One region of the Zeimonas sediminis genome, then DNA from elsewhere that is predicted to be linked to it. Evidence: predicted binding sites of a transcription regulator. Region 1 holds the regulator's gene; each other region holds the start of a gene.
What was found. The regulator HrcA, encoded in region 1, represses chaperone genes, less so after heat shock. The targets are predictions, from matches to a motif close to TTAGCACTCNNNNNNNNNGAGTGCTAA.
Positions count from the first base shown of each region.

Region 1 (7,131 bases):
GGCCCTGGCCCGCAGGCCCTCGATGTCCTGCGCGGCCTCGAGCTCGGCGAGCCGTCGCCGCATCGACTCGAGGGCGTCGGGGATCTCGTCGGGCGTCATGCGCATCTTGCGCGCGGCTTCGAAGATCGCCGAGATCCGCTGCTCGGCCTGCGCGAGCCTGTCCGGGTCGAGGTCGACCCGGTCGGCATACGCGGAGAGCGTCGAGGCGGCCTCGTCGACCTGGATCGCCGCGCTGTCGAGCAGTTCGATCGCCTCGCCGAGCCGGCCGTCGATCGCCGCGAGCGGGCGCAGTCGCTGGAGAATCTGGTGCAGCCTGCCGGCCAGCGCGTCGTCGCTGTCGGCCAGCGCATCGGCGGCGCCGCGCGTGCCCTCGATCAGCGAAGCCGCGTGCGCGAGTCGCTTCTGCTCCTCGTTCAGTTCCTGCCACTCGCCAGGCGCCAGCCGCAGCCTGTCGAGCTCGCCGACCTGCCAGGCCAGGCGGTCGCGCTCGAGCGCGAGCTCGCGCTGCCCGGTCTCGGCCGCCTCGATCTCGCGGGCCAGCGCCCGCCAGGCCGACCAGGCCTCGCCGAGCGCGCGCGCATCGTCGGTCAGGCCGGCATAGGCGTCGAGCAGCAGGCGCTGGCCGTCGGCCCGCAGCAGCGATTGCGCGGCATGCTGGCCGTGGATGTCGACCAGCCGCTCGCCGAGCTCGCGCAGCAGGGCGGCGGTGGCCGGATTGCCGTTGACCAGCGCCCGCGAGCGGCCGTCGGCGTCGACGACCCTGCGCAGCAGCACGCTGCCAGGATCGCCGGCGAGCTCGCGCTCGGCCAGCCAGGCGTCGAGCCCGGGCTCGCTGCTGAACACCGCGCAGATGTCCGCCCGGCTCGCGCCTTCGCGCACCACGCCGGCGTCGGCCCGTCCGCCCATGGCCAGGGCGAGCGCGTCGAGCAGGATCGACTTGCCGGCGCCGGTCTCGCCGGACAGCACGGTGAAGCCGGGGCCGAACTCGAGCTCGGCCTCGTCGACGATGACGAAATCGCGCAGGCGCAGGGCGAGCAGCATGGTCAGCGGCGTCGATGCTGCAGGATCGGCAGTTCGTGCCAGTTGAGCTTGCCGCGCAGCGTGGCGTAGTAGGTGTAGTCGGGCGGGTGCAGGAAGCGGCTGCGGAAGGGCGCGCGCTGGATGATGATGTCGTCGCCCACGTGCAGGTCGCTGAACACCTGCATGTCGCCTGCCACGCGGGGCTCGCGCCCTTCGACGACCCGGATCGTGATGGTGACGTCGTCGGGCAGCACGATCGGGCGGTTGGACAGCGCCTGCGGGGCCACCGGCACCATGACGATCCCCTGCACCTGCGGGTGCAGGATCGGGCCGTTGGCCGACAGCGCGTAGGCGGTCGAGCCGGTCGGCGTGGCGACGATCAGGCCGTCGGCGCGCTGGCTGTACATGTACAGGTCGTCGACGTGCACCTGCAGCTCGATCATGCCGGCGCGCGACGAGCGGTTGACCACCACGTCGTTCATCGCCAGCGCGTTCCAGACGATCTCCTGGTCGCGCACGACCCGCGCGGTGAGCAGCGTGCGCTCCTCGGCGTGGTAGTGGCCGTCGAGGATCATGCCCAGCGCGTCGTGCCAGTTCTCGAGCGCGATGTCGGTGACGAAGCCGAGCCGCCCGTGGTTGATCCCGACCAGCGGCACCTCGTAGGGCGCCAGCTCGCGGGCGAGGCCGAGCATGGTGCCGTCGCCGCCGATCGCGACCGCGAGGTCGGCGCGGTGGCCGATCTCCTCGGTGTCGGCCGCGTCTTCGGCCCGGCCGATCGACTCGGCGGTGCCGCGCTCGAGCAGCACCGAGAGCCCGCGCCCGCGCAGGTAGTCGCCGATCTGGGCGATCGCCGGCGCGACGCCTTCGGTCTGGTAGCGCCCGGCCAGGGCGACGGTGCGGAACGGGGGTCTCATCGGAGCGCATTACACCACAAGGACCGGGGCGGATCGCGGCCCTCGGCCTCGTGCATCGGGCCTAGGCCGAAAGCCCCCGATTCCGGAACTGGCTCTAAAATGAACGCATGCTCGACTCCCGCGCCCAGACGCTGCTCAAGACCCTGATCGAACGCTACATCGCGGACGGACAGCCGGTCGGCTCGCGCACGCTGTCGCGGCACTCCGGCCTCGACCTTTCGCCCGCCACGATCCGCAACGTGATGGCCGACCTCGAGGAAATGGGGCTGATCGCCAGCCCCCACACCTCGGCGGGGCGGATCCCCACGCCGCGTGGCTACCGGCTGTTCGTCGACACGCTGCTCACCGTGCAGCCGCTCGAGCACGAGCAGACCGAGCAGATCGAGGGCAGGCTGCGCGCCGACGAGCCGCAGAGGGTGTTGTCCACCGCGGCCTCGCTGCTCTCCAGCCTGTCGCACTTCGCCGGCGTCGTCATGACGCCGCGGCGAGCGTCGCTGTTCAGGCAGGTCGAGTTCCTGCGCCTGTCCGAGCGCCGCCTGCTGCTGATCATCGTCACCCCCGAGGGCGACGTCCAGAACCGCATCCTGACCACCGAGCGCGACTACACGTCGTCGCAGCTGATCGAGGCGGCCAACTACATCAACCAGAATTTCGCCGGGCTGGACTTCGGCGCGATCCGCGAGCGGCTGCAGCGCGAGCTGGCCACGCTGCGCGACGACATCACCGCGCTGATGCAGAAGGCGGTCGAGACCAGCACCCGGGCGCTCACCGAAGAGGCCGATCCGGTCGTGATCTCGGGCGAGCGCAACCTGGTCGGCGTGGCCGACCTGGCCGACAACGTCGACCGGCTGCGCCGGCTGTTCGACCTGTTCGAGCAGAAGACCGGCCTGGTGCAGCTGCTCGACGCCTCCAGCCGGGCGCAGGGCGTGCAGATCTTCATCGGCGGCGAGTCCGAGCTGGTGCCGATGGACCAGCTGAGCGTGGTCGTCGCCCCCTACGAGGCCGACGGCCGGATCATCGGCACGCTGGGCGTGATCGGCCCCACCCGCATGGCCTACGAGCGGGTGATCCCGATCGTCGACATCACCGCCAGGCTGGTGTCCTCTGCGCTGAGCCACGGCGCGGCGCCGACCCGAGGCCAAGACACCGGCTGAGCCACGGACGGCCCGGCCGGCCGCGCGCCGCCGCACATTGTTCCCTTCCCCCTTCCCCATTCCCCCTGCCCACCCAAGAAAATGCTGATCGACCACCGCACCTACCAGGTCCACCCCGGCAAGCTCAACGAGTTCCTGAAGATCTACGGCGAGCAGGGCCTGCCGATCCAGAAGCGCTACCTGGGCGAGCCCTTCGGCTGGTTCGTGTCGCACGACATCGGCCCGCTGAACCAGGTCGTCCACATGTGGAAGTACGAGAGCCTGGCCGACCGCGAGCAGCGGCGCGCCGGGCTGGCGGCCGACCCGGACTGGCAGGCCTACCTGGCGAAGGCCTCGCCGCTGCTGGCGTCGATGGAGAACAAGATCCTGCGCCCGGCGCCGTTCTTCCAGCTGGCCTGAGGCGGCGCGCGATGCCCTTCACCTCGGCTTCGGCCTTCGACCACTCGATGCCCGAGCGCACCGCGGTGCTGCTCGTGCAGCTCGGCACGCCCGATGCGCCCGAAACCGCCGCGGTGCGCCGCTACCTGCGCGAGTTCCTGTCGGATCCGCGGGTCGTGGAGATCCCCGCGGCGGTCTGGAAGCCGATCCTGCACGGCGTGATCCTGCGCACGCGCCCGGCCAAGTCGGCGCACAAGTACGCGACGATCTGGACGCCCGAGGGCTCGCCGCTGATGGTGAACACCGCGAAGCAGGCCACGCTGCTGCGCGGCTGGCTCGGCAATGCCGGTCACGAGGTCGACGTGGCGTTCGCGATGCGCTACGGCAACCCCTCGATCCCGAAGGTATTGCGCCAGCTGCGCGAGCGCAACACGAAGCGGATACTGGTCCTGCCGCTCTATCCGCAGTACGCCGGCTCGACGACGGCCACCGCGATCGACGCGGTCAATGCCGAGCTCGCCGGCTGGCGCAACCAGCCCGAGCTGCGCTGGGTGCGCGACTTCCACGACGACGACGCCTGGCTCGACGCGCTGGCCGCCCGGATCCGCGACCAGTGGGAGAAGGACGGCCCGCCCGATCGGCTGGTCATGAGCTTCCACGGGGTGCCGAAGCGCACCCTGCTGGCGGGCGACCCCTACCATTGCGAGTGCCTGGCCAGCGGCCGGCTGCTCGCCCAGCGCCTGGGGCTCGGCCGGTCGGACTGGACGGTCACCTTCCAGTCGCGCTTCGGCCGGGCCGAGTGGCTGCAGCCGTATACCGAGCCCACGCTTCGCGAGCTGGGCAAGTCCGGCGTCCGGCGGGTCGACGTCGTCTGCCCGGGCTTCGTGTCCGACTGCCTCGAGACCCTCGAGGAGATCGCGATCGAGGGCAAGCAGGCCTTCCTCGAGAGCGGGGGCACCGACTATCGCTACATCGGCTGCCTGAACGACTCGCCGGCCTTCGTCGACGCGCTCGGCAGGCTCGCCTTGCGCCACCTGTCGGGTTGGGACACGCTTCGGCCCGATCCGGAGCAGGCCGCCCGGCGCAGCGAAGCGCTGGCGCGCCGCCGCGAACGGGCGCTCGCGGCCGGCGCGAAGGCCTGACCCGGTTTACGGCCGGCGCGCGCGGCTGCGCGGGCGCCCGTGCCGGTCTCGGCCGCCGTTTCCGTGCCGGCGGCGTGCGCCGGGCGGCGGCGCGGCTTGAAATCGCCGGCGACCGCCCCGATATTTCGGTTTTGAGCCGGCGCAAGCCCGGCAAGTCTTTGATTTTTCTCGAGAGGATTGCATGACCGACGAGCAGCGAGCAGGGCCCGACGCGGCTCCCCAGCGTTCCGGAAACGAGACGGCAGCGCAGGCCGAGGCCTCCCGGCCGGCAGCCGGCTCGCAGCAGTCCGGCGAGGGGGCGCCGCCGCCGGGCGCCGACCGGCTCGCCGAGCTCGAGGCGAAGTGCGCCGAGCTCGAGGCGCGGTGCGCCGAACTCAGGGACCAGCACCTGCGCGCGGTCGCCGAGGCCGAGAACGTCCGCCGCCGCGGCCAGGAAGAGGTCTCGAAGGCCCACAAGTACGGGATCGAGTCCTTCGCCGAGGCGCTGCTGCCGGTGCGTGACAGCCTGGAGCTGGCGCTGGCCACCGAGTCGCCGTCGATCGAGAACCTGAAGGAAGGCGTCGAGGCCACCTTGCGCCTGCTCGCCTCGGTCTTCGAGAAGAACAAGCTGCTCGCGATCGAGCCGGCAGGCCAGAAGTTCGACCCGAACCTGCACCAGGCGATCTCGATGGTGCCGGGCAATACCGCCAATCCGCCGGTGGCGGCCAACCACGTGGTGGCCGTGCTGCAGAAGGGCTACCTGATCAACGACCGCGTGCTGCGTCCGGCGCTGGTCACCGTGGCGCAGGGCTGAACGGGACAGGCCGCCGGCGCGCAGCGGTTGCGACTTGAAATCCGGCCCCGAACACGCATCTTGAATCGCAAGTCATCCAGACACTGAGGAATCCACAGATGGGCAAGATCATCGGCATCGACCTGGGAACCACGAACTCCTGCGTCGCGATCATGGAGGGCGGCCAGCCCAAGGTCATCGAGAACTCGGAAGGCGCGCGCACCACGCCGTCGATCATCGCCTACATGGAAGACGGCGAGATCCTGGTCGGCGCGCCGGCCAAGCGTCAGGCGGTCACCAATCCGAGGAACACGCTGTACGCGGTCAAGCGGCTGATCGGCCGCAAGTTCCAGGAAAAGGAGGTCCAGAAGGACATCGCGCTGATGCCTTACGAGATCGTCAAGGCCGACAACGGCGACGCCTGGGTCAAGGTGCGCGACAAGCAGCTCGCGCCGCCGCAGGTGTCGGCCGAGGTGCTGCGCAAGATGAAGAAGACCGCCGAGGACTACCTCGGCGAGGAAGTCACCGAGGCCGTGATCACGGTTCCGGCCTACTTCAACGACAGCCAGCGGCAGGCCACGAAGGACGCCGGCCGGATCGCCGGCCTGGAAGTGAAGCGGATCATCAACGAGCCGACCGCGGCCGCGCTCGCCTTCGGCCTGGACAAGGGCGGCGGCAAGGATCGCAAGATCGCGGTCTACGACCTGGGCGGCGGCACCTTCGACATCTCGATCATCGAGATCGCCGACGTCGACGGCGAGCAGCAGTTCGAGGTGCTGTCCACGAACGGCGACACCTTCCTGGGCGGCGAGGACTTCGACCAGCGCCTGATCGACTACATCATCGCCGAGTTCAAGAAGGAGCAGGGCGTCGACCTGGGCAAGGACGTGCTCGCGCTGCAGCGGCTCAAGGAAGCCGCCGAGAAGGCGAAGATCGAGCTGTCCTCGGGCCAGCAGACCGAGATCAACCTGCCCTACATCACGGCCGACGCCAGCGGCCCGAAGCACCTGAACCTGAAGATCACCCGCGCCAAGTTCGAAGCGCTGGTCGAGGAACTGGTCGAGCGCACGATCGAGCCTTGCCGGATCGCGCTGAAGGACGCCGGCCTGAAGGCCTCGCAGATCGACGACGTGATCCTGGTCGGCGGCATGACCCGCATGCCCAAGGTGCAGGAGAAGGTCAAGGAGTTCTTCGGCCGCGAGCCGCGCAAGGACGTCAACCCCGACGAGGCGGTGGCGGTCGGCGCCGCGGTGCAGGGCGCCGTGCTGGCGGGCGAGAAGAAGGACGTGCTGCTGCTCGACGTGACCCCGCTGTCGCTCGGCATCGAGACGCTGGGCGGCGTCATGACCAAGATGATCCAGAAGAACACCACGATCCCGACCAAGTTCTCGCAGACCTTCTCCACCGCCGAGGACAACCAGCCGGCGGTCACGATCAAGGTCTTCCAGGGCGAGCGCGAGGTCGCCGCGGGCAACAAGCTGCTCGGCGAGTTCAATCTCGAGGGCATCCCGCCGGCCGCGCGCGGCACGCCGCAGATCGAGGTCGGCTTCGACATCGACGCCAACGGCATCCTGCACGTGTCGGCCCGCGACAAGGCCACCGGCAAGGAAAACAAGATCACTATCAAGGCCAATTCGGGCCTCTCGGAAGACGAGATCCAGAAGATGGTCAAGGACGCCGAGGCCAACGCCGAGGAAGACCACAAGCGGGTCGAGCTCGCGCAGGCGCGCAACCAGGCCGACGCGCTGGTG
Region 1 is NZ_JAMQYE010000002.1:304,216-311,346, reverse strand. Features, by position in the region: gene recN (DNA repair protein RecN) at 1-1,041, opposite strand, end outside; gene M6I34_RS16840 (NAD kinase) at 1,044-1,934, opposite strand; gene hrcA (heat-inducible transcriptional repressor HrcA) at 2,042-3,088, shown strand; gene M6I34_RS16830 (NIPSNAP family protein) at 3,170-3,487, shown strand; gene hemH (ferrochelatase) at 3,499-4,608, shown strand; gene grpE (nucleotide exchange factor GrpE) at 4,790-5,401, shown strand; gene dnaK (molecular chaperone DnaK) at 5,500-7,131, shown strand, end outside.

Region 2 (7,131 bases), on a different contig from region 1:
CGACATCTCCTTCGACACCGGCCGCGCCGACATCAAGCCGAACTTCCGGCCGATCCTCGACCGCTTCGCGCAGACGCTGGCCACGAATCCCGGCACCACGGTGCGCATCATCGGCCACACCGACAGCACCGGCTCAGACGCGATCAACGACCCGCTTTCGGTCAACCGCGCGGCCAGCGTGCGCCAGTACCTGGCCGATCGCGGCGTGAACCCGAGCCGCGTCGCGATCGACGGCCGCGGCTCGCGCGAGCCGATCGCCGACAATTCGACTGCCGCCGGCCGCGCGCAGAACCGCCGGGTCGAGATCTTCGTCGGCGAGCCGCAGCAGGGCTGATCGCCGCCGACGCCCGCCTGGCCGGGCGGTCGGCTGCCTGGCCGTCGGCGGCCAGCGCCCCCGGCCGCGTCGGCGCGAACCGGGGTGGACCGGGGCCGGCTCGAGGGCCCGGCTTCAGGCCGCGCGCGGCAGGTCGGGCGAGGGATCCAGGTCCGGAGACGGGTCGAGATCCGGATCGAGTTCGGGGTCGGGCATGCCGTGGGCCCGACGGGCCCGGAGGCATTGGTCGCTGCCGACCTCCACCGCCCGGCAGCAGGAGGGATGGCTGCCGTGGATCGCGCAGTAGGCATCGACCTTCGGCACCCCCGCCAGCGCGATGCAATAGGGCTTCGCCGAGTTCGTCCCCTTCATGACGACCTCGTGACGGCGCAGCGGCTCGGTCAGCTCGACCGGCACCGTGCCGAACGGGTGTGCGGTCGTTTCGGACCAATGGAAAGAGACGCGATACTGCGTGCAGCATACGCCGCAGCCGAGGCAGGGATTCTTCATGAACGAAGCTAACGCACGACCCGATTTCCGGTTGTCAGCCGACGGCGGGATTCACCTTCCCGGACTTCCGGAAGCCCTCGCGGGCGATGCGCTGCGCCCCTGGCTCGCGCCGACCCGCTTCCTGGACAGCGGTTCGCCGGCAATCCGCGAGTTCGTCGCGCAGGCGATCGGCGGCGAGTCATCCGAGCGGGCGCGGGCGGTGCGGCTCTTCTACGCGGTCCGAGACCGGATCCGCTACGACCCCTACCGCATCTCCTTCGATCCGTGCCAGTACCGGGCGAGCGGCGTGCTGGCCGCCGGTTGCGGCTGGTGCGTGCCGAAGGCGGTATTGCTGGCGGCCTGCGCGCGGGCGGCCGGCATCGCGTCGGCTATCGGCCTGGCCGACGTGGTCAACCACATGAACACGGAGAAACTGCGCCAGCGGATGGGCGGCACCGACGTGTTCTACGACCACGGCTACGCGGCACTGCTCGTCGAAGGGCGTTGGCTCAAGGCGGTGCCGGCCTTCAACATCGAGCTCTGCGAGCGCTTCGGCGTGCGGCCGACCGAGTTCGACGGCACGGCCGACGCGCTTTACCAGGAATTCGACGCCGACAACCGGCGGCGGATGGCCTACCTGGCCGACCACGGCACCTGGTCCGACTTTCCCCTGGACAAGGTGCGCGGGGACTTCGCGCGGCACTACCCGCGCGAGCTCTTCGAGGGCGAGTCGTCGCCCGTGCCCGGACGGGAGTCCAGCGGGTCCGCCACCGGTGCCGGGCGCTTCGAGGACGACGCGCCGCTGCGCTGAGCGGCGCGCGTCGGCGGCCGAATCGCAGCGGCCGGCGAAAGAAGGAAAAAGCCCGGCTTTCGCCGGGCTTTTTCCTGGGCCGCGCGACCGCGAGGGCCGCGCGCGCAACCGATCCGGGGACCGGTTACATGTCCATGCCCATGCCGCCCATGCCGCCCATGCCCGGGGGCATGCCGCCGGCGGCCGGCTTGTCTTCCGGCGCCTCGGCGATCATCGCGTCGGTGGTCAGCATCAGGCCGGCGACCGAAGCGGCGTTCTGCAGCGCGGTGCGGGTCACCTTGGTCGGGTCGACCACGCCCATCTCGAGCATGTCGCCGTAGGTGCCGTTGCCGGCGTTGTAGCCGAAGTTGCCCTTGCCCTCGAGGACCTTGGCGACCACCACGCTCGGCTCGTCGCCGGCGTTGGCGACGATCTGGCGCAGCGGCTCTTCGACGGCGCGCAGCACGATCTTGATGCCGGCTTCCTGGTCGGGGTTGTCGCCCTTGACCTTGATCGCGGCGCGGGCGCGCAGCAGCGCCACGCCACCGCCGGCCACGATGCCTTCCTCGACGGCGGCACGGGTGGCGTGCAGAGCGTCTTCGACGCGGGCCTTCTTCTCCTTCATCTCGACTTCGGTGGCGGCACCGACGCGGATGACCGCAACGCCGCCGGCCAGCTTGGCGACGCGCTCCTGCAGCTTCTCGCGGTCGTAGTCGCTGGTGGCTTCCTCGATCTGGGCGCGGATCGCCTTGACGCGGGCCTCGATCGCCTTGGTCTCGCCGGCGCCGTCGATGATCGTGGTGTTCTCCTTGCCGACCTCGACGCGCTTGGCGCGGCCGAGCTCCTGGAGCGTGGCCTTCTCGAGCGTCATGCCGGTCTCTTCCGAGATCACGGTGCCGCCGGTCAGGATGGCCATGTCTTCCAGCATCGCCTTGCGACGGTCACCGAAGCCCGGGGCCTTGACGGCGACGGTCTTCAGGATGCCGCGGATGTTGTTGACGACCAGGGTCGCCAGGGCCTCGCCCTCGACTTCCTCGGCGATGATCAGCAGCGGCTTGCCGGCCTTGGCGACCTGCTCGAGCACCGGCAGCAGCTCGCGGATGTTGCTGATCTTCTTGTCGTGCAGCAGCACGAACGGGTCTTCCAGGACGGCGACCTGCTTGTCCGGGTTGTTGATGAAGTAGGGCGACAGGTAGCCGCGGTCGAACTGCATGCCCTCGACGATGTCGAGTTCGTTCTCGAGCGACTTGCCGTCCTCGACGGTGATCACGCCTTCCTTGCCGACCTTCTCCATCGACTCGGAGATGATCCGGCCGATCTCCTCGTCGGAGTTCGCCGAGATCGAGCCGACCTGGGCGATCTCCTTCGTGGTGGTGCAGGGCTTGCTGACCTTCTTCAGCTCCTCGGTCAGGGCGAGGACCGCCTTGTCGATGCCGCGCTTCAGGTCCATCGGGTTCATGCCGGCGGCGACGAACTTCATGCCCTCGCGGACGATCGCCTGGGCCAGCACGGTGGCGGTGGTGGTGCCGTCACCGGCGTTGTCCGAGGTCTTGGAAGCGACTTCCTTGACCATCTGAGCGCCCATGTTCTCGAACTTGTCCTTCAGTTCGATTTCCTTGGCGACCGAGACGCCGTCCTTGGTGACGGTCGGGGCGCCGAACGAGCGCTCGAGCACCACGTTGCGGCCCTTGGGACCCAGGGTGACCTTGACCGCGTTGGCCAGGACGTTGACGCCGGCGACCATGCGGCTACGCGCATCGTCGTGGAAGAAAACCTGTTTGGCTGCCATATTCGTTTAACTCCTCGAAACCTGTTGCTTACTCGACCACGGCCATGATGTCTTCTTCGCGCATGACCAGCAGCTCCTCGCCGTCGACCTTGACGGTCTGGCCGCTGTACTTGCCGAACAGAACCTTGTCGCCGACCTTGACGGCCAGCGGACGGACCTTGCCGTCGTCACCGACCTTGCCGTTGCCGACGGCGAGAATCTCGCCCTGGTCCGGCTTCTCGGCGGCGTTGTCGGGGATCACGATGCCCGACGAGGTCTTGCGCTCGTTGTCCAGACGCTTGATGATCACGCGATCATGCAAAGGACGCAGTTTCATGCGATTTGGCTCCGAATTGGAATGAAAAGCGAACGGATGTGACCTGAAAGCCGGGCGGGGCCGGCTTCGGATGTTCCCCGCGGCGACGTGCGGACATGCGTTGTTGTTAGCACTCACCGCTGGCGAGTGCTAATTGTAGGGGCTCCCCGAAAATTTTCAAGCGGGCGCCCCGCCGATGCGTCTGGCGTCCGGGTGGCGCTGCCCCGCCGCCGCTCCGCGCCGGGTTATCCTTCCGCCCCTACTCCCTTACGCCCCTCCCCCTTTCCCCCGCCCACGATGCCCTACCTGGCCAGGCTCCTGAGTCGCAGCCGCCGGCTGTTCCTCGCGCTCGTCAAGGTCATGCTCCCGGTCATGATCGCGGTGAAGATCGGTCAGGAGCTCGGGTGGATCGACGCGATCGCCCGCGCGATCGCGCCGGCGATGGGCTGGCTGGGCCTGCCGGCCGAGGCGGGGATGATCTGGGTGACCGGGGTCTTCGTCGGCGTCTATGCGGCGATAGGCGCCCTGATCGGCTTCGCCCCGACGCTGGAAATGAGCGTCGCGCAGTTCAGCGCGCTCGCGGCGATGATCCTGTTCGCGCACGGCATCCCGGTCGAGCAGGCGATCGTCAGGCGCGCCGGGGCGAGCTTCTGGATCACCGCCGCGCTTCGCATCGGCGCGGCGCTCGGTTACGGCGCGGCCGTCACGGCGTTCTGCCGGTTCACCGGGCTGCTGGCCGAACCGGTCTCGCTCGGGTGGCTCCAGGCGTCGGCAGCGGCCGGCGGCGGCGCGGGCGAGGGCTGGGGCCCGTGGCTGTGGGGAACGGCCATGTCGCTGGCCGCGACCTTCGGGATCATCGTGTCGTTGCTCGTGCTGCTCGACGTGCTCGAGCGCACCGGCGTCACGCGGCGGATCACCGCGGCCATGAGCCCGGTGCTGAGAGTCTCGGGGCTGGCGCCCGCCGCCGCGCCGGTGACGACGGTCGGCGTGCTGCTCGGCCTGACCTACGGCGGCGCGCTGATCATCGAGGAGGCCGAGCGGCAGCGCTTCGCGGCGCGCACCCGCTTCCTGGCGCTCGCCTGGCTGTCTCTGTCGCACTCGCTGATCGAGGACACCTTGCTGTTCCTGGCGCTCGGGGCCGACGTCTGGGTCGTGCTGGTCGGGCGGGTGCTGTTGACGATGGCGATCGTGGCAGCGCTCGCGGCGATGTTGCGCGAGCCCGATGCGCGGCCCGGGCCGCTCGACGTGCGAGCCGGCTGAGCAACCGGGGCGGAACGGCCCGCCGGGCAAGCGAATCCGGTCGAGGGTCGACCGGGGCCGGGCGGGACGCGCAAAAAAAACGCGCCGCTCTCGCGGCGCGTCTTTCAGGTCCGGATTCGAGCGCCCTGGCCCCGTGGGGGCCGGGCGCCGTTCCGGAGCCGGCTTACAGCGGCTTGATCGCGGAAGCCTGCAGGCCTTTCGGGCCCTGCTTCACGGTGAACTCGACGCGCTGCTGCTCCTGCAGGGTCTTGAAACCGCTGCCCTGGATTTCCGAGAAGTGCGCGAAGAGATCCGCGCTGCCATCGTCGGGGGCGATGAAGCCGAAGCCCTTCGATTCGTTGAACCACTTGACCGTGCCGGTTGCTCTGCTCATGTTGCGCTCCATTGATACGCGTGACTAGGGACGCCCTGGACGAAACGCGCCCGGGGCGGCAAACAAATCAAGAGAGCACAACCAGGTATTCCAGGCCGGGAACCGGCCGCGACGCGCTGCAGGGCAGCGGGCTTGACACAAGAAAGTGGGATCTGCTTGAACCGTATGCCGGGCGGAAATTACACGACCCCGGGATCCTTGTCCAGCGAAAGTTGCGGCGAGATTCGCCGCCAGCAAAAGCGGTCCGTGGCGCCGCCCCGTCAGGCGCCGCGCCGGTCGCGGGTCCGGGCCCGGGCGATCGCCTTGCGGGCCGCGCCGCGGAATTCTCCGCCCGGCGCGGCGGGCGGCATGTTCGCCGGTCCGGAGAACGCGCCGAGGACCGCGCCCGCCTCGACGCGGGCGGCGATCATGGCCTCGCTGCTCGGCGCGTTGGTGCCGCAATCGGGACAGAGCTCGCGTATCACGTCGTCGACCCGCTGCGCGTGCAGCCCGCGCATCAGCAGCAGTCGAACCAGCTCCGCGGGCTCGATCGCGCGGCGCTCGGCTTCCCGGCGCAGGAACTCGCCCAGCGCCTCGGGCAGCCGGACCGTCAGCGGCTCGGCCTTCCGGCTCATTCCGGCTCGACGCCCATCGCGACCAGGAAGCGCGACACCATGTTGTAGGTCGCGACCGTGGCCACGTACTCCACCAGTTGCTGCTCGGAGAGCCGCGCCTTCAGCGCGTCGAACGCGGCATCGTCGACGCGCACCGAACGCGTCATCGCGATCGCGACGGCGAGCGCCGCGCGCTCGGTTTCGTCGAACAGCGCGGCATCGGCGGCGGCGCGATCGGGGTCGCGCATCGCCTCGACCTGGGCCTGGGTGCCGCCCGCTTCGACGAACACCGGCGCGTGGTGGATGAACTCGTACTCGGCCCCGTTGATCACCGCCACGATGCACATCGCGAGCTCGCGCAGCTTCGGCGACAGCGACAGCCGGGTGCGGACCGCGCCCAGGTGGGCGTTCCAGCCGCGCGCGAGTTCCGGGCTGTGCAGCAGCATGCGGTCCAGGTTCAGCAGCGTGCCGCCGCGGCGGGCGCGCACCGCGTCGACGATCTCGCGCGGCTCGCGCAGGTCGGCGCTCACGTAGGGGATTCTCGGCATCCTCGCGTTTCCTCTTTCGTCGTTTTGGGATTCGGTTTCAGGGCCGTGGGCGGTCGCGCAGTTCCCGCTCCTGCAATTCGCGCCACATGATCTTGCCGGTGGCAGAACGGGGCAGGGCGTCGGCGAACTCGACGATGCGAGGCACCTTGTACGCGGCCATCCGCTCGCGGCACCAGGCCACGATCTCGTCGGGAGTCGGGGCGGGGTCGCGGCCCGGCTCGAGCACGACGACCGCCTTGACCGTCTCGCCCCGGCGCGCGTCGCGCGCCGCGATCACGCAGGCTTCCCGGATGTCGGGGTGCGCATACATCATCGATTCGATCTCCGCGGGCCAGACCTTGAAGCCGGAGGCGTTGATCATCCGCTTCAGGCGGTCGGTGACGAAGAAATAACCCTCGTCGTCGTAGTGGCCGATGTCGCCGGTCCGGAAGAATCGCTTGCCTTCGATCTCGACGAAGGCGGCGCGGGTCGCGTCGGGATCGTGCCAGTAGCCGAGGAAGACCTGCGGCGCGCTGACCACGATCTCGCCCGACTCGCTGGGCCCGCGCTCGGCCAGCGTGTCCGGGTCGATGATGCGAGCGTCCACGTCGAACAGCGGCACTCCGCCGCATTGGCGCTTCGGGCGCTGCGGCGGGTTGATGTGGGTGGGCGCGATCGTTTCGGTGAGCCCGTAGCCCTCGA
Region 2 is NZ_JAMQYE010000001.1:1,517,676-1,524,806, reverse strand. Features, by position in the region: gene M6I34_RS07105 (YiaD family glycine zipper/OmpA-like lipoprotein) at 1-334, shown strand, start outside; gene M6I34_RS07100 (YkgJ family cysteine cluster protein) at 449-823, opposite strand; gene M6I34_RS07095 (transglutaminase domain-containing protein) at 822-1,613, shown strand; gene groL (chaperonin GroEL) at 1,738-3,381, opposite strand; gene groES (co-chaperone GroES) at 3,410-3,697, opposite strand; gene M6I34_RS07080 (nucleoside recognition domain-containing protein) at 3,974-4,936, shown strand; gene M6I34_RS07075 (cold-shock protein) at 5,100-5,309, opposite strand; gene M6I34_RS07070 (hypothetical protein) at 5,570-5,923, opposite strand; gene M6I34_RS07065 (carboxymuconolactone decarboxylase family protein) at 5,920-6,450, opposite strand; gene M6I34_RS07060 (long-chain-fatty-acid--CoA ligase) at 6,488-7,131, opposite strand, start outside.
Region 2: groES (co-chaperone GroES) is a predicted target of HrcA. The motif match lies at 3,804-3,830, and genes of this name have one in related genera.

Region 3 (7,131 bases), on a different contig from region 1:
TACGTGATCCGGCAGCTTCGGCTGATCGCCGGCAAGGATCGCGACCGGGTCGAGCGCGCGTGGATCGTCGGGCCGGGTACCGAGCTGCCGGCGCCGCTGCTCGCCGAGCACGATGGGCTGGTCGTGATCCGCGCTGCGGCCGGTGCCATGCTGGCGGCCGGTTTCCCGGTCGAGGCCGGTGGCCGGCCCGAGGATCACATCTGGATCGTCGATCCGCTCGGCAATCTCGTCCTCCGTTATCCGCTCGACGCGGATCCGAGCCGGATGAAGAAGGATCTGCTCAAACTGCTGAAAGCCTCGAGGATCGGCTGACATGCCCAGCGACTTCCCCGCCCCCACCCCGATTCCCGCACGCTCGCCGCTCTGGTTCCGCCGGCTCGTCGGCTTCACCGTCGTGCTCACGCTGTGCCTGATCATGCTCGGCGCCTACGTGCGACTCACCGACGCGGGGCTCGGCTGCCCGGACTGGCCGGGCTGCTACGGCAAGCTGTTCCCGACCCAGGCCAAGGAGCAGATCGCGCAGGCGGTCGCCGAGCAGGGCGGTGAGCACGGCCCGGTGTCCATGGGCAAGGCCTGGCGGGAGATGATCCACCGCTACATCGCCAAGATCCTCGGCCTGCTGATCATCGCGATCGCCGTCATCGCCTGGCGCAAGCGCGAGGCCTTCGGGCAGTCGCCTGCGCTGCCGATCTGGCTGGTCGGCGTCGTTATCCTGCAGGGCCTGTTCGGCATGTGGACCGTGACCCTGCTGCTCAAGCCCGCCATCGTCACCGGGCACCTGCTGGGCGGCCTGATCACCTTCTCTCTGCTGTTGTGGCTCTGGTTGCGCCAGTTGCCGCAACCCCGCTACCCCGATCCCGAGCAGGTGGCGGCCATGGCGGGGCCGGCACTGCTAGGGCTGGCGCTGCTGGCGGGCCAGATCTTCCTCGGCGGCTGGACCAGCACCAACTACGCGGCGCTGGCGTGCACCGACCTGCCGACCTGCCAGGGCAAGTGGTGGCCCGACGCGAACTTCGCCGACGCCTTCCACATCTTCAGGGAGCTGGGCAAGACCGGCGACGGCGAGAACCTGCCGATGCAGGCGCTGACGGCGATCCACCTGATGCACCGGATCGGCGCGGTCGTCGTGCTGCTGTTTCTCGGCTGGCTCGGGCTCAAGCTGACCAAGGTCGAGGGCCTGGGCGGCCTGGGCGCCGCGATCCTGGGGGCGCTCGCCGTGCAGTGGGCGCTCGGCCTGTCGAACGTCTACTGGAGCCTGCCGCTGTCGGTGGCCGTCGCGCACAACGGCGGCGCCGCGGTTCTGCTGGCGCTGCTCGTGGTGCTAAACTTCCGCGCTCGTCGCGCCCGACTGCAGATCTGAGGGCATGCAAGCTTCCCGTCTCGAATCGCCCGCTACGGGCTGGCGGCACCTGGCCGCCCAGTACCTCGCGCTGACCAAGCCGAGGATCGTCCTGCTGGCCGCTTTCTGCGCGCTGATCGGCATGCTGCTGGCATCCGATGGCTGGGTGTCGCCGGTCACGATGGTCGCGGGGCTCTCCGGCATCTCGCTGCTCGCGGCTGCCGGGTTCGCGTTCAACTGCCTGATCGAGCGCGGCATCGACTCGCGCATGGCGCGCACCCGCGCCCGGCCGCTGGCACGCGGCGAGATCGGCGCCACCGGCACGATCGTCTTCGCCGGGCTGCTGGGCGGCGCGGGCGCCGCGCTGCTCTATGCCTTCGTCAATCCGCTCACCATGTGGCTGACGCTGGCGACCTTCGTCGGCTACGCGGTGGTCTACACGGTGCTGCTCAAGCCGGCCACGCCGCAGAACATCGTGATCGGCGGTGCGACCGGCGCGATGCCGCCGGTGCTCGGCTGGACCGCGGTCGCCGGCGAGGTGAGCCCCGAGGCGCTGGTGCTGTTCCTGATCATCTTCGTCTGGACGCCGCCGCATTTCTGGGCGCTCGCGCTCTACCGGATCGAGGACTATCGCCGCTCCGGCCTGCCGATGCTGCCGGTCACCCACGGCCCCGAGTTCACCCGCCTCAACGTGTTCCTGTACACGCTGCTGCTGGTCGCCACGTCGCTGCTGCCCTTCCTGATCCGGATGAGCGGCTGGATCTACCTGGTCGGCGCCGTCGTGCTGGGCGGGGTGTTCCTCGGCTATGCGTGGCGGCTGTGGCGCAACTACTCCGACGCGCTCGCGCGCCGCACCTTCGGGTACTCGATCTTCTACCTCGCGGCGCTCTTTGGCGCGCTGCTGGTCGATCACTACCTGGGCTGAGGGTCCGATGCCAGCGAAGACGCCAGTGGCGTCCGCCGGCCGGCGCCGGGCAATGCGCTCGGTCGGCGCGCTGGCCGCCGCGGCCCTGCTGGTCGCCGGCCTGGCCGGCTGCGACCGGGGCGGTCCCAAGTTCCACAATACCGACGTCACCGGCTCCGGCATCGCGAAGGACGGCTTCACGCTGACCGACCACACCGGCGCCACGCGCACGCTTGCCGACTACCGCGGCAAGGTCGTAGTGATGTTCTTCGGCTTCACGCACTGCCCCGACGTCTGCCCGACCACGATGGTCGAGACCGCCGAGGCGATGAAGCTTCTCGGGCCGAAGGCCGAGCGCGTGCAGGTGCTGTTCGTGACCGTGGATCCCGAGCGGGACACGCCCGAGATGCTGGCGAAGTACGTGCCCGCCTTCCACCCGCGCTTCGTCGGCCTGTGGGGCGATCCGGAGACGATCGCCCGCACCGCGAAGGACTTCAAGGTGTTCTACCAGAAGGGCCAGCAGTCCTCGAGCGGCTCTTATTCGATCGACCACACGGCCGGCAGCTACGTGTTCGACACCGAGGGCAGGCTCAGGCTGTTCACCCGCTACGGCGTCGGCGCCCAGGCGCTCGCCGACGACATCAGCCAGCTGCTGGACTGATCCGCCGGCGGCGCGGCATCGCGGCAAGCGCCGCTGCCACCACGATCAGCGTGCCGCCGGCCAGCGTGCGCGCGGTCAGGGACTCGCCGCCGAGCCACACCGAGGTCAGCGCGGCGAACACGATCTCCGAAAGCATCACCAGCGCCGTCACCGAGGCGGGCAGCCGGGCCGCCGCGTATTGCAGCGCCAGGTTGCCGGCCAGCAGCGCGAGGGCCAGCCCGACGGTGCCTGCGATCCACAACGGCGCGGGCGCCGGCGGGGCGGCGATCGTGCCGGCGCCGGCCAGCAGGGCCGCCAGGCCGAGCGCGACCACCCCGCCGCCCACGAAGAGCGCCAGCGCGCGGGCCTCGTCGGTCGAGTCGGCATTTCGGCGCAGCAGCACGTTGACTGCCGCGAAGGCGACGCCGCCGGCCAGGCCGAGCCAGTCGGCCAGGCTCGCGGGCACCGGCACGCCGATGCCGGGCTGGTACAGCACGATCGCCGCGCCGGCGAGCGCCAGGGCCATCCGCGCCATGATCGCCGCGGTGATCCGTTCGCCGAGCAGCCAGCGCGCCAGCAGGGCCGCCCAGACCGGCATCAGGTAGAAGAGCAGGACCACCCGGACCACCTCGCCGATCATCACGCCCCAGTTGAACGCGACGTTGGTCGCGCCCGAGGCGAGCACCAGCCACACCAGCGCGGGCCTGGTCGCCAGCGCCCGCCAGGCCCGCGGCCGCCAGAGCGTGATCAGCGCCGTGGCGAGCGCGAAGGACAGGCCGGTCGCCCACAGGCTGTGCAGGCCCAGGGCGTTCAGCTGCCTGAACGGCCACCAGGACACGCCCCAGACGAAGGCGTTGAAGAGCAGCAGGGCGACGGGCAAAAAGAATGCCGCCTCGGGTTTCCCGTCGGCGGCCAAGAGGAGGGAGGAAAGGGGGATCGAGATTCGGGGGCGCCGAAGCGCCGCCCGAGTCCCTTAGGCGTAAGACGCGAGCAGACCTTTCATCTTCTGCAGCGCTTTCGCCTCGATCTGCCGGATCCGCTCCGCCGAGACGCCGAACTCGGCGGCCAGCTCGTGCAGGGTCAGGGTGCCGCCCTCGGATTCGTCGCGCAGCCAGCGCGCCTCGACGATCCGGCGGCTGCGCGGGTCGAGCTCCTCGAGCGCCTGGGCCAGCCCTTCGCCTTGCAGCCGGTCGCGCTGCCGGGCCTCGAGGACCTGGGTCGGATCGGCCTGCGGCGCGGCGAGCCAGGCGATCGGCGAATACTGCTCCTCGCCGTCGTCCGACTGCAGGTCGAGCGCCATGTCCTGGCCCGACAGCCGGGTTTCCATCTCGACGACGTCCTTTTCGCGAACGTTCAGCTCGCGGGCGATCGCGTCCACCTCGCCGGCGCTGAGCGTGCCCGGGCCCGATTTCATCGAGCGCAGGTTGAAGAAGAGCTTGCGCTGGGCCTTGGTGGTGCCCACCTTGACCATCCGCCAGTTCTTCAGGATGTACTCGTGGATCTCGGCCTTGATCCAGTGAAGCGCGAAGGAAACGAGCCGCACGCCCCGCTCGGGATCGAAGCGCTTGACCGCCTTCATCAGGCCGATGTTGCCTTCCTGGATCAGGTCGGCGTGGGGCAGGCCGTAGCCGAGGTACTGTCGGGAGATCGAAACGACCAGCCTCAGGTGCGAGAGCACCAGCTCCTTTGCGGCGTCCAGGTCCTGGCGCTCACGAAAGTTTCTTGCGAGCTCGGTTTCGCGCTCGGCCGACAGCATCGGCAGGCGGTTGACGGCCGAGATGTACGCATCGATGTTTCCGACGGCAGGCACCGCCAGCATCGACATCGAGGCGGTGGCAGGAACGATCGCGGTCGAAATCTGCTTGGACATTGGCGTTCGTTTCTCCAGATGTCCGGGGAGGCTGCCGCGTCTAAATGACCGATCGGTCAGTTCCGGACTTTTCATAAGATTAGCACTCTCGGGCCGAGAGTGCCAGACCCGGTCGTCGGGGCCGACTGATGCTAGATTCCCGGCGATCGGCCGCGGACCCCCACACACCCTGCCCGGGAGAAGACGATGCTGAAGCTCTATACCTATTTCCGCAGCTCGGCCGCGTTCCGCGTCCGGATCGCGCTGAACCTCAAGGGACTGCCGTGGGAGCCGGAGGTGATCTGGCTCCCCGAGGGCCAGCACAAGGGCGAGCCGTACATCGGGGTGAACCCGCAGGCCCTGGTCCCCACGCTGGTCGACGGGCCGCTGCACCTGAACCAGTCGCTCGCGATCATGGAGTACCTCGACGAGACCAAGCCCGGCCCGAAGCTGCTGCCCACCGACCCGGTCGACAGGGCGAGGGTACGATCGCTGTCGCTGCTGATCGCCGCCGAGATCCACCCGCTGAACAACCTGCGGGTGCTCAAGTACCTCAAGCGCGAGCTCGGCCGGGACGACGACCAGATCGGCGTCTGGTACCGGCACTGGTGCGACGAAGGCCTGGCCGCCTTCGAGCGCCAGCTCGCCGACGGCGGCGCGGGCCGCTTCTGTCACGGCGACTCGGTCACGATGGCCGACGTCTGCCTGGTGCCCCAGATCTTCAACGCGCGGCGCTACGAGACGAAGCTGGAGCGCTATCCGCGCACGATGCGGATCTTCGACGAGTGCATGACGCTCGACGCCTTCAAGCGGGCCGAGCCCGCGGCCCAGGCCGAGGCCGCGCGCGCGGGCTGACCGCGGCCTGCGCGCCCGCGCCGGTCACGCCCGGCCCGGCCACGCAGTTCCTGCCCCGGGCCTTGGCCTGGTAGACCGCGTCGTCGGCGATCGCCAGCAGTTCGTCGAAACGCAGGTCGCCGCGCTGCACCGCCAGACCGATGCTGACGGTCAGCCTGATCTGGCGCTTGCCGACCGTGACCGGCTGTGCCGACAGCGCAAGGCGGACCCGTTCCGCCGCCGCCGCGGCATCGGCCTCGCTGTGCACCGGCACGACTGCGCAGAACTCCTCGCCGCCGTAGCGCGCCAGCAGGGAGTCCGCGCGCAGGGCCCTGCGCATCGTCAGCGCCGCGCGCCGCAGTACCAGGTCGCCGGCGCGATGGCCGTGGTCGTCGTTGATGCGCTTGAAGTGGTCGAGGTCGAGCATCATCACCGCGCCGCGACGCCGCTGCGCGCGCTGGCGCGCCAGCATGCGCGGCGCTTCGTCGAGCAGGTGCCGGCGGGTGTGGACCCCGGTAAGTTCGTCGGTGAGCGCTTGCTCCAGGAGCTTTCTCGACATCCGGGCGTTCAGCATGCCTAGAACCGTCAGGGCGGTCAGCAGCGGCGACAGGGCCCAGACCAGCGCCGCGGCTTCGTGCAGGGGCGTCTCGGTGTAGACGCCGCGGGGCGCGCCCTCGATGCCGCCCGCGAGCACGTCCGCGACCCGCGCCACGGTCAGCAGCGCGAGCAGGCCGTACAGCGAGCCGAAGCCGATGCGGAAGCTTCGGCCGGTCCGCTCGCGGGCGCGCAGCGCGTGGAAGGCCGCCAGGCCGCAAAAGCCGGCGTGCAGGCCGGCGATCAGCAGGAAGCTCGCGGGCGGCGGCCAGGCCAGCAGGGTGGCCGCGTAGGCGGGCGCCGCTGCGGCAAGCAGGATCGGCGTCAGCCAGGCCGGCTGACGGCCGCCGAACAGGCCGAGGCAGCCCTGCAGCAGCAGCGCCGCCTGGCCCAGGGCCAGGATGCCCGCAACCGGCACCGGACCGGCGGCGGCATCCCTGCTCTCGAGCCACAGGACGAACATCGACGCGGCGCCGAGCGCCATCGACCAGCCGATCGGCCTGACGCCGGGCTGCTCGCGGCCGGCGGCGCTGCCCGGGACCAGCAGGATCAGCGCCGCAAGCAGGCCGGCCATCGAACCGGCGAAGAAGAGGGTAGGGAGCGCGAGGCTCAGCGGATCGGGCATGCTCGGCGACGGGCGGTCTTTGGGGGATTTCCCGAGGGATGTCGCCGCAAAGAGTAGGGGCCGCACCCTTCCGGGGCAGCGAACCGGGAACCGAAGGGGCCGGCCGGCCGACGAAAGGCGAGGGGCCCGTGATGCCGTTCACGGCGGCTGCGCCGCCGCTCGTCAGTCGAGCAGCGCCGAGGCGAACTCGTCGGCGGAGAAGCCCTGCAGGTCGTCGATGCCCTCGCCGACGCCGATGAAGCAGACCGGGATCGGCTTGTCGCGGCGCGTCCAGGCCAGCGCCGCCAGCGTGCCGCCCTTGGCCGTGCCGTCGAGCTTGGTGACGATCAGTCCGGTCACGCCGATC
Region 3 is NZ_JAMQYE010000001.1:3,034,533-3,041,663, forward strand. Features, by position in the region: gene M6I34_RS14345 (cytochrome C oxidase subunit I) at 1-312, shown strand, start outside; gene M6I34_RS14350 (COX15/CtaA family protein) at 314-1,360, shown strand; gene cyoE (heme o synthase) at 1,365-2,264, shown strand; gene M6I34_RS14360 (SCO family protein) at 2,317-2,904, shown strand; gene M6I34_RS14365 (DMT family transporter) at 2,885-3,763, opposite strand; gene rpoH (RNA polymerase sigma factor RpoH) at 3,857-4,753, opposite strand; gene maiA (maleylacetoacetate isomerase) at 4,943-5,587, shown strand; gene M6I34_RS14380 (GGDEF domain-containing protein) at 5,538-6,785, opposite strand; gene ftsY (signal recognition particle-docking protein FtsY) at 6,948-7,131, opposite strand, start outside.
Region 3: rpoH (RNA polymerase sigma factor RpoH) is a predicted target of HrcA. The motif match lies at 4,833-4,859, and genes of this name have one in related genera.